Regions from separate parts of the Telluria sp. LT2P80 genome, predicted to be linked through region 4. Evidence: predicted binding sites of a transcription regulator. Region 4 holds the regulator's gene; each other region holds the start of a gene.
The links. The regulator sigma-54, encoded in region 4, starts transcription at its own class of promoters, with help from an activator protein. The targets are predictions, from matches to a motif close to TGGCANGNAANCTGCTTT.

Region 1 (3,378 bases), on a different contig from region 4:
GCGGTCTTCTGCACGAACGTGTCCGATGGCTTGTAGGCGGTCTTGGCGATGGCCGGAATGAATTCCGGATTGTCAGGCGCCAGGCGCGCCAGGTCCTCGGCGCGGCGCACCGCGCGCTCGATCGACTTGTCGTCGAATTCGTTGATGGTCGCGGTGCCCTGCTTTTTACCGAAGGCGACCTGCACCTGGATGCGGGTGTCGTCGGCCAGGCCGGCGGTCGAGACAGCGTTGCGCGCAAAGCGGATATTGCCGATGCGGTTGCCCTCGATGTTGACGATGCATTCATCGGCTTTGCTCAGCGACAGCACGCGGTCGGTGATGCGTTTGGTTTGTTCCTGGGTCAAGATACTCATGTGCGCCCCTGCTTAGCCGATCTTGCGAGCGGTGTTGATCACATTGATGCCGTTGAAGCGCGTGGTCGACGAACCATGCGAGACGATGCTGATCTGCGGCGGCTGTCCTTTGCCGTCGAAGAACGAACCGCCCATGCGCCAGTCGCGTTCATCGCAGATGGCGCTGCAGGCGCCCCAGAATTCCTGCGTGTTCGACTGGTAGGCCACGTCTTCCAGCATCTGGCCGATCTTGCCGTCCTTGATTTCGTAGAACAGCTGGCCGCCAAACTGCGAGTTGTAGCGCTGCTGGTCGATCGAGAACGAGCCATCGCCGACGATGTAGATACCCTTCTTGATGCCCTTGACCATCTCGTCCGGCGTCAGCTTGGTCTTGCCCGGTGCGAGCGAGACGTTCGGCATGCGCTGGAACTGGACCGTGTTCCAGCCGTCCGCATACGAGCAGCCATGCGATTCTTTTTCGCCGATGATGTGGGCCTGGTCGCGCGTGGCCTGGAAGTTGACCAGGATGCCGTCCTTGATGATGTCCCAACGCTTGGATTTCACACCCTCGTCGTCGAAGCCGATGGCGCCCAGCGAGCCTGGCGTGGTCTTGTCGGCGAAGATGTTGACGATTGGCGAGCCATACTTGAAGGTCTTCGATTGCAGCTTCTCGAGCGTGGCAAAGCTGGTGCCGGCGTAGTTGGCTTCGAAGCCCAGCACGCGATCGAGCTCCGTCGGGTGGCCGACGTTCTCGTGGATGGTCAGCCACAGGTGTTCGGGCGCCAGCATCAGGTCGTACTTGCCCGGCTGGACCGACTTGGCGGTCAGCTTGCGCTTGGCGTCGCGGCCGGCGGCGCGGGCGTCTTCGATAATGTCATACGATTCGGTGTACAGCGTGGCGATGCCGCCGGCGGCCTTGATCTTGTGCTCGGGCCGCGCGTCGAAGTACTCGTACCCCTTGCCCACCGGGGAGCTGAGGCCGGCGCGCGAGCGGAACTTGCCGCTGGCCTTGTCGACCGCGGTGGCCGAGAACGGCGCCCACAGGCGATGCACGTCCTGGTCGATGTACGAGCCGTCGGTCGAGGCAAAATACTTTTGCTGGTTCACCTGGAACAGCATCGACTGCATGAAGTTCGCGCCGCCTTCCATGCCGGCCTTGTTCGCGGCGATCAGCATGTCGGTCTTCTCGGCGATCGGCACGGTGCGCCAGTCTTTCTTGATCGGGGTGCTCCATGACACGTCGCCCACGCCCTTGACTGGTGCGAGGCGCACCGGTTCGGTCTGCAGCTTGGCGTTTGCCTTGGCGATTGCCACGGCCTGGCGCGCCGCATTCGCGATGCCATCGGTCGACATGTCGGACGTCGCGGCAAAGCCGTAGGCGCCATTCACGATCACGCGCACGCCCACGCCGGCCGACTCGGTGTTGGCCACGTTTTCGACGTTCAGCTCGCGCGTGGTGATGAACTGGTTGAGGTAGCGACCGATGCGCACGTCGGCGTAGCTGGCGCCGGCCTTGGTGGCGGCGTTGAGCGCGACATCGGCCAGCGCCTTCTTGGCGGCCACTGGCATGCTGCTGGTGAGCTCTTCGGCAGCGATGGCGCGTCCGAAAGGCAGCAGCATCGAGGCGGCTGCCCCGCTGCTGAGATTAAGAAAGGTACGGCGTTCCATGAGATCTCCTGAATAACCTTCGTCCGGGCAGCGGTTCCGCGAACAGCTCGGGCCGCTCTTGTAATTACAGCTCTTATGCTTTGGTTTTATGACAGATGAAAACGTGACAAACCGCGCAACCTTAGCAGCAACTTAAGACTTTGAATAGGCAAATGTTGTGCCACCACAATGCACAAATTTGTACGTACCTTGCGCAGCTTCTTTTCTCCCTTCATCCCGTCAATACGGGCCGGAACGCCCGCCACACATGCATATGTGACGAACGCTTGACTGTGCGCCGTGCCTCCCGGATCATCAGCGCAGCGACGACGGCGCACCGCCCGTCGTCAACCATCATGGAGACCTCGCACAATGAAACGACTGATCCTGGCCGCAATGCTGGCAACCGGCATCGCCGGCGCCGCACACGCGGACGACGCCCTGAAATCCGCCATCGCCGGCGAGCACCGCGCTGCCGCCAACAAGGCCCGCGATGCATTCCGCCACCCTTACGAAACCCTGACCTTCTTCGGCATCAAGCCGACCATGACGGTCATCGAACTCTCGCCGGGCGGCGGCTGGTACACCGAGATCCTGGCGCCCTACCTGCGCGAGAACGGCAAGCTGATTGGCGCTGGCGGTTCGCCGGAATCCCGCGGCGGCAAGGCCTATCGCGACAAGCTCGCTGCCGACGCCAAGGTCTACGACAAGGTGATGCCGGTGGTGTTCGAACCGCCGACCCGCTTCGAGCTGGGTGCGCCGAACAGCGCCGACATGGTCGTCACCTTCCGTAACCTGCACAACTGGCTGGGCGCGGGCGACGAAGCCGTGGTCACCACGCTCAAAGAAGTCCACAAGGTCCTCAAGCCGAATGGCGTGCTGGGCGTGGTCGAGCACCGCCTGCCGGTCAAGATGACGCAGGATGCGAAGGCATCGAGCGGCTACATGCACGAAGCGTATGTGATCCGCATGGCCGACCTGGCCGGCTTCAAGCTGGCCGCCAAATCCGAAGTGAACGCCAATCCGAAGGACAAGGCGGACCATGAAAAAGGCGTGTGGACGCTGCCGCCGGTGCTGGCCAACAAGGACAAGGACCGCGAGAAGTACATGGCGATCGGCGAGAGCGATCGCATGACGCTCAAGTTCGTCAAGAAGTAAGCAGCCTGCATGACGTGGGAAGGCCGAAGCCTTCCCACGTATTTTCTTTTGCGGCGCACGTGTATATTCTTCCGGTTGATATCCCCCTCGCGCAACCGAAGGAAACCATGAAGACTTTGCGATTCGCCGTTCTCGCGCTGGCCGTCTCCGGCGCGCTCCATGCCCAGGAAACCACGCCGCCCGAGGCCCAGCCGGCCGCTGCCACCGCGGTTCCCACCCCCGCTGTCCCTGCCGCATCGCG
Region 2 (3,378 bases), on a different contig from region 4:
CACAGCAGCAGTTGTTCACCAGCCAGCGCGACCTGGCCCAGGCCCGGTATTCCTACCTTGTCGGCCTGATGCGCCTGCGCTCTGCCGCCGGCACGCTCGAGCCGGAATCGATTCGCGAAATCGCGGCGTTCTTCCGCTGATCCTGCCGGACGGATTTGCACTGCACTTGCCTCGATTGGATTAATATCAATTTATTACCAATCGAGGAACGCTTCCATGGCCGTCAATGCACTCGAAGTCCAGCAACTCTACGTCGCCTACTTTGGCCGCCCGGCCGATCCTGTCGGGCTCGATTACTGGATGGATACACTGGCCGGGAATGTGGTGACACCCGATGATATTTCGCGCTCCTTTGCCGAGTCAAAGGAATACCGCGACAACTACAGCCACATGGACAGCCGCACCGTGGTCACCAAAATCTACGACCACCTGTTCGGGCGCGACGCCGAAGCCGTCGGTATCACCTATTGGGCTGACCTGATCGACCGTGGCGTCATCGCGATCGACGACGCGGTCAGGGAAATTTCAGAAGCGGCGGTTGGCGCCGATGCAATCGTGTTCAACGGCAAGGCGGCTATGGCCACCGTCTTCACGCTGCGCCTCGATACGCTGAACGAAGTGGCAGCCTACGGCCGCGATGCGGGACTGGCGCTGGCCATGGAATTTCTCGCCACCGTCAAGGATGCCAAAAGCGCGCTCGACGCGGCCGACCCGGTCGTGGTCGATGCGTGGATCGCGCGTATCGTGGGCGCCGACGGCACCGCCATCGAGGATGTGGGCCTGGTCGGCGTGGCGCCGCTGGCTTGAATCAGGCCGTGGCTTCGCCGGCTGCAGCCTCGCCGGCTGCTGCCTGGCCAGCGTTGCTGCTGCCGATGCAGTGCGGGCATGACACGCCATACACATAACTCGGTGCAAGTTGCTGGCGCGGCGTCACCACGGCGCGGCAGGCGAAGCATTGCACGGTCTCGGTCGGCTCGAGCTTCGGATTGAGCGCGGTGCGGTAGTCGAACACGAAGCAGTCGCCCGTGTAGTGCGCGCCGCCGACGTCCTCGAAGTACTTCAGGATGCCGCCCTCCAGCTGGTACACGCGCTCGTAGCCGATTTCCTTCATGTGGATTGCCGCTTTTTCGCAGCGGATGCCGCCGGTGCAGAAGGTCACGACCGTCTTGCCGGCCAGCGCATCGCGGTGCTGCGCCGCGACCTCGGGAAACTCGGTGAACTTGTCGATGCGGTAATCGAGCGTGTTTTCGAACGTGCCGACGTCGACTTCGAAGGCATTGCGCGTTTCCATCATCACGACCTCGACGCCGTCGTCATCGTGGCCCTGGTCGAGCCAGCGCTTGAGCGTGACGGGATCGACCGCCGGCGCCCGGCCCAGTTCGGGCTTGATGAGCGGCATGCGCATCGTGATGATCTCTTTCTTGATCTTGACCAGCATGCGCTTGTGCGACTGTTCGGTCGACAGGCTTTCTTTCCATGTCAGGTCGGCCAGGCGGGCATCGCTGCGCACCCAGTCCAGGTACGCGTCGATGTGCTCGCGCGTACCCGACAAGAACATATTGATGCCTTCCGGCGTGAGCAGCACCGTGCCCTTGAGAGCAAGCTCGTTGCACAGCGCCTGGTACTGCGGGCGCAAGGTTTCCAGATCGTCGAGCGTGACAAATTTGTAGGCGGCGATGTTGACGTACTGTTGAGCGGAAGACATGGCGATAAAGAAGAAAAAGCGGTGAACGGACAGGCCGACATTATAAGTCAGTCAGCCGCGCCAACCGTCAGGAGCCTGCCATATGCTTGTCGAATAGATTTACACTATTGCTTCATAGCATTGATGAATATCAAATAAGTCATTGATTTGTATGGTAGGTAACGACCTGGCACCAAGTTTGCTTATAGGAGGGCTGCGCTGTACAAACTTTGATCAACTAGGAAAACAACAATGATCCGTAATATCGCTCTGCTGGCCCTTTCGCTGACTGCCGGTGCTGCTTCGGCCGCTACCATTCCTGCAACGCTGACCTTCAACTCGGACAGCAACACTGCCTACACCAATGTGATGCCGGCAGCCCAGAGCGGCAGCGTGCTGATCGACTTCAACTTCACCTACACGGGCGCAACGGTCGACAACAACGATTTCCTGGCCCTGTGGTTCGGCAATTCGAACAATCTTTCCCAAGCCTACAAAGGTCCGAACGTCGGCTTCAAGGCAAACTGCGGTAACGGTACCTGCACCAACGACCTGTTCGCTCGCCTGGGCGGCGAAAGCGGCCCGTTCATGAACAACAGCAACCTGGTTGCAGGCACCACCTACAACATCTTCGCGAACCTGTACAAGGCCGCTGGCTCGACGACCTACAACCGCTTCGACATGTGGCTCAATGCAACGGCTGCCGAAAAGGCGTCGCTGACCGGCGCCGACCTGAAGGCAACTGGCAACACGAACCTGGCGTCGTTCAACACGATCGGCGTTCGTACCCTGGGTCTGGACAAAGGCCTGAGCGTGAACGTGAATAATCTGCGCGTCACCGGACTCGAGTCTGAAGTGCCTGAGCCAAGCAGCGTTGCCCTGATGGGTCTGGCACTGGCTGGCCTGGCATTTACCCGTCGCAACAAGCGCGGCTGATTGCCGCACGGCGCGCCAGACATACCGGCGCGCTGCTGACAGCAGACTGGAAACGTCGTTCCTGCGCAGGCAGGAACGACGTTTTTGCGTTAACAACACACCGTACCGGATGGCCGCGCAAGGTCGCCATATGCGTCCCGGATACGCCGTGCTAGAGTGCCTCGCATTGCCCCATCACCGACAGGAACGCCATGCACGACTGGTCCGAAGGCTACATGACCGAGTTAGCCTATACCTACGGCTACTATCCCGAACTCAACCCATTGCGTGCCCGGCTGGCCCTGCTCGAGGCGGGCATCGTCCCACCGGATGTCCAGACCGCTTGTGAGCTGGGCTTTGGTCAGGGCATGAGCATCAATATCCATGCGGTCGCGGCCGGCGCGGCCTGGCATGGCACCGACTTCAATCCGGCTCAGGTCGGTTTTGCGCGCGAGCTGGCGCAGGACTTGCCGCTGGCAGCCAATCTGTCCGATGAGGCCTTCGAGGCTTATTGCCAGCGTGCCGATCTGCCGCAGTTCGATTTCATCGCGCTGCACGGCATCTGGAGCTGGGTGTCGGACGCCAACCGCCGCGTGATCGCCAGCTTCATCGAGCGCAAGCTCAAGGTGGGCGGCGTTGTCTATGTCAGCTACAACACCCAGCCCGGCTGGGCCGCGACCGGACCGCTGACCGAGCTGATGGCCGGCTTCGACGCGGCCCTCAATCCGCCCGGTATCGGTCCTGCGGCGCGCATCGACGCGGCGCTCGACTTTGTCGAC
Region 3 (3,378 bases), on a different contig from region 4:
CGTCGTGATGCCCGAGTACAGCGCTTCATCGATCTGCTGCGGGCAGATGAAATGGATGTGCGTGTCGACGCCGCCGGCCGTGACGATCATGCCTTCGCCGGCGATGATCTCGGTGGCCCCGCCGATGGCCATCGTGACATTCGGCTGGATATCCGGGTTGCCGCCCTTGCCGATGGCGGCAATCAGGCCATCCTTGATCCCGATGTCGGCTTTGACGATGCCCCAGTGGTCGATGATGACGGCGTTGGTGATGACGGTGTCCATCACGGCCTCGCGCAGACGCTGCGACTGGCCCATGCCGTCGCGGATCACTTTGCCGCCGCCGAACTTGACCTCTTCGCCGTAGGTCGCGAAGTCGCGTTCGATCTCGATCACGAGGTCGGTGTCGGCCAGGCGGATCCGGTCGCCCGTGGTCGGGCCATACATGTCGGCGTAGGCCTGGCGGCTGAGCGTGACCATCATGCCTCCCCTGGTGTGAAAGGTACGACCGCAGGCAACGGCCCCGACACGCGGCCCTGGAAACCATGCACGATCCGCTCGCCCGCCAGGTCGACCAGTTCCACCGTGCGGCGCTGGCCTGGCTCGAAGCGCACGGCGGTACCGGCCGCGATGTTCAGCCGCATGCCGCGCGTGCTGTCGCGCTCGAACTGCAGCGCGGAATTGACTTCATAAAAGTGATAATGCGAGCCGACCTGCACCGGCCGGTCGCCCGCATTGGCCACAACCACGGTCAGCGTGCGCCGACCGACGTTGAGTTCGATATCGCCGTCGTCAAGAAAGTATTCGCCTGGGATCACGCTGGGCTCCGGCTAGGGAATCGGATGGTGGACGGTCACGAGCTTGGTCCCGTCCGGGAACGTGGCCTCGACCTGGATATCGGGGATCATCTCGGGCACGCCCTCCATCACGTCGCCGCGCGCGAGGATCGTCGTGCCTTCGCTCATCAGCTCGGCCACGCTGCGGCCATCGCGCGCGCCTTCCATGATCGCGGCCGTGATCAGGGCCACGGCTTCCGGGTAATTCAGCTTGAGTCCGCGCGCCCGCCGGCGTTCGGCGAGCAACGCAGCAGTAAAGATCAGCAGCTTGTCTTTTTCGCGGGGCGTCAGGTCCATGGGCGGTTCCGTATCAAGTGAGCCAGTCTAGGTAAGCCAGATGCGCGGCGGGCACGCCGGGCGGTCGAGCAGATGGGGGCGCAGCAAAGCCCACACCTGCGCCATGACGGCGCGCGCCGCCTCGCCGTCGTCGCCGAGATAACGCACAACGAACACCGACCTCACCTGGCTCGACGCCAGCTGCGGGTCGAGCGCGCGCACGTGCGCCTGCAGCGCGGCGGGCACGGGCCGGCCGACGGCAAGCAAGGTCGCGCACACCGAATGGCCGCGCATGCCGAGAGGGCTGGCGATGCCGTCGGGGGTCAGGATCCCCTGCTCCCACCACAGAAGGCGGCCCTCCTGGCGAATGCGCGTGTGCTGGCGGATCCGCCCGCGCGTAAACGCTTCGCCGGCGGCCACGCGGCCGAAGCACAGGACTTCGCTGCCGATATAGGTGCTGCCGGCAGCGAGATCGACGTCGTGGTCGAGGTCGACGCTGGCCGCGTCATAGAAGATGGTTTCCTGCGGCAGCCATTCGATGGCCGCGCCCGCAGCGATGCGCAGGCGCACCGCCTGCTGCGACACGCGGCCGTTGGCGCGGTACCACTTGGCCGCGCCGGGACTGGTGGCGAGCACGCTGCACGCGGGGCCGGCGTCGACGTCGATCTCGAGCCGGTCGCCCCCGACCACGCCACCTGGCGGGTGCACGACGATCACGTGGCAGGCGCCGGGGCCTTCCGGATACAGCGCCTTCTGCACACGCAGTGGGCCGCGGTGCGTGCGGCGCACCAGGCGTGTCGTGTCGCCATCGCGCACGAAGCCCAGCGCCAGGCTGGCTTGCCAGGCGGTGAAGACCGTGGATGGATCGGAAGAGGTGCAATCGCGCATGCTTGATGAAACAGCACGATGCGTGCCAGCGTCTTGACGTGGCGTGGGACGCCTATTTTGCAAGCGACGCGCACCGCGAAGGTGCGCGCTGCACCCGAACGCGTCAGGACATCGCCAGCTCGATGCAATTGCGACCGGCCCGCTTGGCACGCGCTAATGCGGCGTGGGTACGCACCGCCATCGAGTCGCCGCTCTCGCCCTCGCCCAACTGGGCCACGCCGAGGCTGATCGTGACGTGGTCACACCCGGGTATTTCGACCTGCTCGATCGCCGCGCGCAGCTTCTCGGCCATCTTCAGCGCGTCAATCGCGCTCGTGTGCGACGCGATGACCTGGAATTCTTCGCCGCCCGAGCGCACCAGCACGTCGCTCGCGCGCAGCAGCGCACTTGCCGTGTCGGCCACCGTACGCAGCACCAGGTCGCCCACCGGGTGGCCGAAGGTGTCGTTGATCTGGCTGAAGCGGTCGATATCGAAGACGATCAGCGCCAGCGGCAGCCGGTAGCGGCGTGCGCGCTTGATTTCCTGTTCCAGCAGGCCTTCGCCGTGGCGGCGGTTGGCCAGGTCGGTCAGGGCATCGGTCGTGGCAAGATGCGTGATGCGGGCCAGCAGCGCCTCGTTCTCGCGCGTGATCTCGGCCATGCGCAGGCCATGCGCGGCCAGCCCGGCGACGTCGTCCAGTGCCTGCAACTGCGCTGACGAAAAAGGCCGTGCGTCGCCGAACAGCAGGCACAGGGAGCCCATGGGCCCGCCCGGACCCGGCGCGGGGATCGGCACGCCGACGACCATGCGCGCGCCAAAGGCATCCAGGCGCGCCGCCAGCGCCGGCTCGCCGGCCTTGTCGAGCGTATCGAGCAGCGTGAATTCCCCTGTTGCCGCCGCCAGCAGGCCGGGGAAGGCATGGCGCAGCGGCGATTGCAGCAAGCGGCCATCGTGCGCGAGCAGCGCCGACAGGTGCAGGCCGTCCACGCCCTGCTCGGCCTCGAGATGCAGGTCGCCATCGCGATGCTGGAACAGCGCCGCATGCACGACACCGGGCCAGCCGGCCAGCGCTGCACACAGGCGCTCGGCAAAGCGCACGCTGTCGTCGGCATCGGTCAATGCCTGCTGACAGACAGTACGCAGTGCCAGCAGCGTGCGCAGCTCGGCTTCCGATGGGGTGGACGCGCCAGGCGCCACCACACTGAATCCGGTGCGCATGCGCGCGGCCAGCAGCGCGCGGGTCTGCTGCGCGCGCAGCGGGCCGATGGCGTAGTCGAGCGGACCGAACGCCATCAGCGCCGGCAGCCAGCGCGCGTTCGTGAAAGGACACAGCACCAGCACCGGTGCGCCGGCGCGCTCGGCGACCAGGGCGCCCAGCGCTGCCAGGTCGATGGCGAGGTCGCAGCGTTCGAGGTCCAG
Region 4 (3,378 bases):
CGGCATGCTGGATGGCGAACGTGCGGATCGCCGCCGGCAGATCCGCGCCCGGCGTCGCTTCGATCAGCGCGTGCAAGGCCGGCAGGTCGGCGCCTGGCACGAACACGTCGGCCAGGCCCACGTACAGCGCGTCGGCCGCGCCGATCGTCAGGCCGGTCAGGCCCAGGAACATCCCCAGTCGCCCCGGCGCGTGCGACAGAAAATGGCTGCCGCCGACATCGGGGAACAGGCCGATATTCACTTCGGGCATCGCCATCTTGGTGCGCTCGGTGACGATGCGCAGGCCGCAATCGGGCCCGCCCTGCGCGATGCCCATGCCGCCGCCCATGACCACGCCGTCCATCAGCGCGATATACGGTTTCGGATAAAAATGGATCAGGTGGTTCAGCGCGTATTCTTCGGTGAAGAAATCCTCGAGCAATGCGCTGCCGCCTTGCGGCGAGGCGTTGCCGACGTCGTGGAAGAAACGGATATCGCCGCCCGCGCACAGCGCTTTTTCGCTGCTGCTGGTGATCACGACCGCATCGACGGCGGCGTCGAGCTGCCAGTCAAGAAGGATCGCGGTCAGCGCGCGCACCATGTCCAGCGACAGCGAATTGAGCGCCTTGGGACGGTCGAGGGTGATGATGCCGGTGCGGTTGGCGATGCGGGTCAGGACGTGTTCGGACATGGCGTGATCCATCGAAAGGAAACACGTATTTTACCGGCAGCGGGATGCAAAAAGGGCGTCCCGAAAAGACGCCCCTGGCGGTGGTGACCTGCGCTCGATCAGGCGGCAGCGACGTCTGCTTCGTCGACGTCCAGGCGTTTGATCGCTGTGCGGTTATGGTCTTTGAGCATCTGCTTGTGCTTCAGGATTTGTCGATCCAGTTTATCCATCAACATGTCGATCGCGGCATACAGGTCTTGCGCGACGCTCGCCACGTGCAGGGTCTTGCCCGACACCTGGACATTGATTTCAGCTTTTTGCCTTTTTTCTTTTTCAGTGAGGTTATCGACGGCCAGGAAGACGTGGGTATCTATGACTTGATCGAAATGGCGAATAATGCGTTCCAGCTTATTCTGAACGTATTCACGGATGGCAGGGGTTACTTCGAGATGGTGACCACTGATGGTGAGGTTCATACACACTCCTTTGAAGATGTCACGTCGCTTGCACCACACAGGAGCTGAAGGCACAGACTGTATGAGCGGCGTTGTTACAAGGCTTTGCGGAGACTGACGGGGGGGATCTTGAGCGCTTCACGGTATTTTGCGACCGTCCTGCGCGCAATGACCATGCCTTGTTCCCCGAGCATTTCCGCGATCTTGCTGTCGGATAATGGATTCTTAGGGTCTTCTGCTCCTGTCAATTGTGCGATGAGCGCACGGATTGCCGTTGAGGATGCTTCGCCTCCCGCTTCGGTGGCAACGTGGCTACCGAAGAAATACTTCAACTCGAACATGCCGTGCGGGGTCAGCATGTATTTCTGGGTTGTGACACGAGAGATGGTGCTCTCATGCAGACCTAGTGTATCAGCTATCTCACGCAAAACAAGGGGCCGCATGGCAACTGCGCCATGGCTGAAAAAGTTGCGCTGGCGTTCGACAATCGCCTCGGCCACACGCAGGATCGTGTCGAAACGCTGGCGCATATTCTTGATGAGCCACTTCGCCTCTTGCATCTGCGCGCCCATCTGGCTCTCGCTGCGGCCCTGCTTGAGCATGGTCGCGTACAGGCTGTTGACGCGCAGGCGCGGCATCACGTCCTGGTTCAGCGTGACCGCCCAGCCATTCTTGGCGCGCCGCACGATCACGTCCGGCACCACGTAATCTGACACGTTCGACGCGAACGCGGCGCCCGGATGCGGATTGCACTGGCGGACCACGGCCTGCACTTCGCGCAGGTCTTCGTCGTCGCAATCGAGCGCTTTTTTCAGTTTGCTGTATTCGCGCTGCGCGAACCAGGTCAGGTAGCCTTCGACGATCTTCAGGGCCATGCGGCGCGTGACCATCGGCACGCCCGGCATGCGCCGGATCTGCAGCGCCAGGCATTCGGCCGCGCTGCGCGCGCCCACGCCCACCGGGTCCATGCTCTGCACCATCGCCAGCGCGCAGCGCAGTTCGTCGAGGTCGACCTCGAGTTCTTCGGGCAGGCGTGCGTGGATGTCGTCGAGCGGTTCTTCCAGGTAGCCGTTGTCGTCGAGCGCGTCGATCACCAGTTCGGCCAGCGCGCGGTCGCGCGTTGACAGCAGCGTTTCGCGCACCTGTTCCATCAGGTGTTCGCGCAGCGTGATCGCGCACGCCTCCAGCTGCGGGCGGCCGTCTTCGTCGTCGCTGCTGGCGCTGCCGGACGACGTTCCGCTGCCTTCGCTCCACTCGTTGTCGGGCCGGTCGCCATCGACCGCACCGCCTTCAGCGCCCTCGCCCTCAGCCGGCGCGCTGCCCTCGCCTTCGGCCTGCTGGCCTGGCGCCGGCGGCGCCTCGCCAGGTGCCGGCGCATTGTTGATGGCCCCATCGGCCAGCAGGCGCACCGAATGATCGAGCGGGTCGTCGAGCCTTTCGAGCAGCGGGTTATCGCCCAGTATCTGCTCGATCTCCTGATGCAGTTCGAGCGTCGACAGCTGCAGCAACCGGATCGATTGCTGCAGCTGTGGCGTGAGCGCCAGGTGCTGCGAAGTGCGGAGCTGAAGGGACTGTTTCATCAATTGAGTATGGCTTACATGCGGAAATGTTCACCAAGGTACACGCGGCGCACCGACTCGTCGGCGATGATATCGTCGGGACGGCCGGATGCGAGCACCGCGCCCTGATTGATGATGTAGGCGCGGTCGCAGATGCCAAGCGTCTCGCGGACATTGTGGTCGGTGATCAGGACGCCGATCTTGCGCTCCTTGAGGAAGCGTACGATGCGCTGGATCTCGATCACGGCGATCGGGTCGACGCCGGCAAACGGTTCGTCGAGCAGGACGAAGCGCGGGTTGGTCGCCAGGGCGCGCGCGATCTCCACGCGGCGCCGCTCGCCGCCCGACAGCGACAGTGCCGGATTCTCGCGCAGCTTCTCGATCTGCAGGTCGGCCAGCAAGGTATCGAGGCGGTCGCTGATCTCGGTTTTGGTGAGCGACTTGCCGTTAACCTTCTGCAGTTCGAGCACGGCGCGGATGTTCTCTTCCACCGTCAGCTTGCGAAACACCGAGGCTTCCTGCGGCAGGTACGACAGGCCGAGCACCGCGCGGCGATGGATCGGCAGGCTGGTGATGTCGGTGCCGTTGATGCTGATCGAGCCGGCGTCCGACGGCACCAGGCCGACGATCATGTAGAACGAAGTAGTCTTGCCGGCGCCGTTCGGGCCCAGCAACCCCACCACTTCGCCGCATTCGACATCCAGCGACACGTCGC

Region 1: the regulator sigma-54 is predicted to act here: its motif matches at 2,146-2,163, upstream of AC56LW_RS20845 (TldD/PmbA family protein).
Region 2: the regulator sigma-54 is predicted to act here: its motif matches at 1,873-1,890, upstream of AC56LW_RS05315 (PEP-CTERM sorting domain-containing protein).
Region 3: the regulator sigma-54 is predicted to act here: its motif matches at 1,990-2,007, upstream of AC56LW_RS22200 (urease accessory protein UreD).

Annotation. Positions count from the first base shown of each region.
Region 1 is NZ_JCASIO010000009.1:147,231-150,608, reverse strand. It holds gene AC56LW_RS20850 (TldD/PmbA family protein) at 1-353, opposite strand, end outside; gene AC56LW_RS20845 (TldD/PmbA family protein) at 366-2,000, opposite strand; gene AC56LW_RS20840 (class I SAM-dependent methyltransferase) at 2,352-3,137, shown strand; gene AC56LW_RS20835 (S1C family serine protease) at 3,245-3,378, shown strand, end outside.
Region 2 is NZ_JCASIO010000001.1:1,219,313-1,222,690, reverse strand. It holds gene AC56LW_RS05330 (TolC family outer membrane protein) at 1-140, shown strand, start outside; gene AC56LW_RS05325 (DUF4214 domain-containing protein) at 217-807, shown strand; gene AC56LW_RS05320 (sulfurtransferase) at 809-1,705, opposite strand; gene AC56LW_RS05315 (PEP-CTERM sorting domain-containing protein) at 1,937-2,620, shown strand; gene AC56LW_RS05310 (methyltransferase regulatory domain-containing protein) at 2,812-3,378, shown strand, end outside.
Region 3 is NZ_JCASIO010000012.1:35,127-38,504, reverse strand. It holds gene ureC (urease subunit alpha) at 1-459, opposite strand, end outside; gene AC56LW_RS22210 (urease subunit beta) at 459-797, opposite strand; gene AC56LW_RS22205 (urease subunit gamma) at 810-1,112, opposite strand; gene AC56LW_RS22200 (urease accessory protein UreD) at 1,140-1,979, opposite strand; gene AC56LW_RS22195 (diguanylate cyclase) at 2,083-3,378, opposite strand, start outside.
Region 4 is NZ_JCASIO010000006.1:100,823-104,200, reverse strand. It holds gene AC56LW_RS16350 (enoyl-CoA hydratase/isomerase family protein) at 1-670, opposite strand, end outside; gene hpf (ribosome hibernation-promoting factor, HPF/YfiA family) at 769-1,125, opposite strand; gene AC56LW_RS16340 (RNA polymerase factor sigma-54) at 1,200-2,684, opposite strand; gene lptB (LPS export ABC transporter ATP-binding protein) at 2,699-3,378, opposite strand, start outside.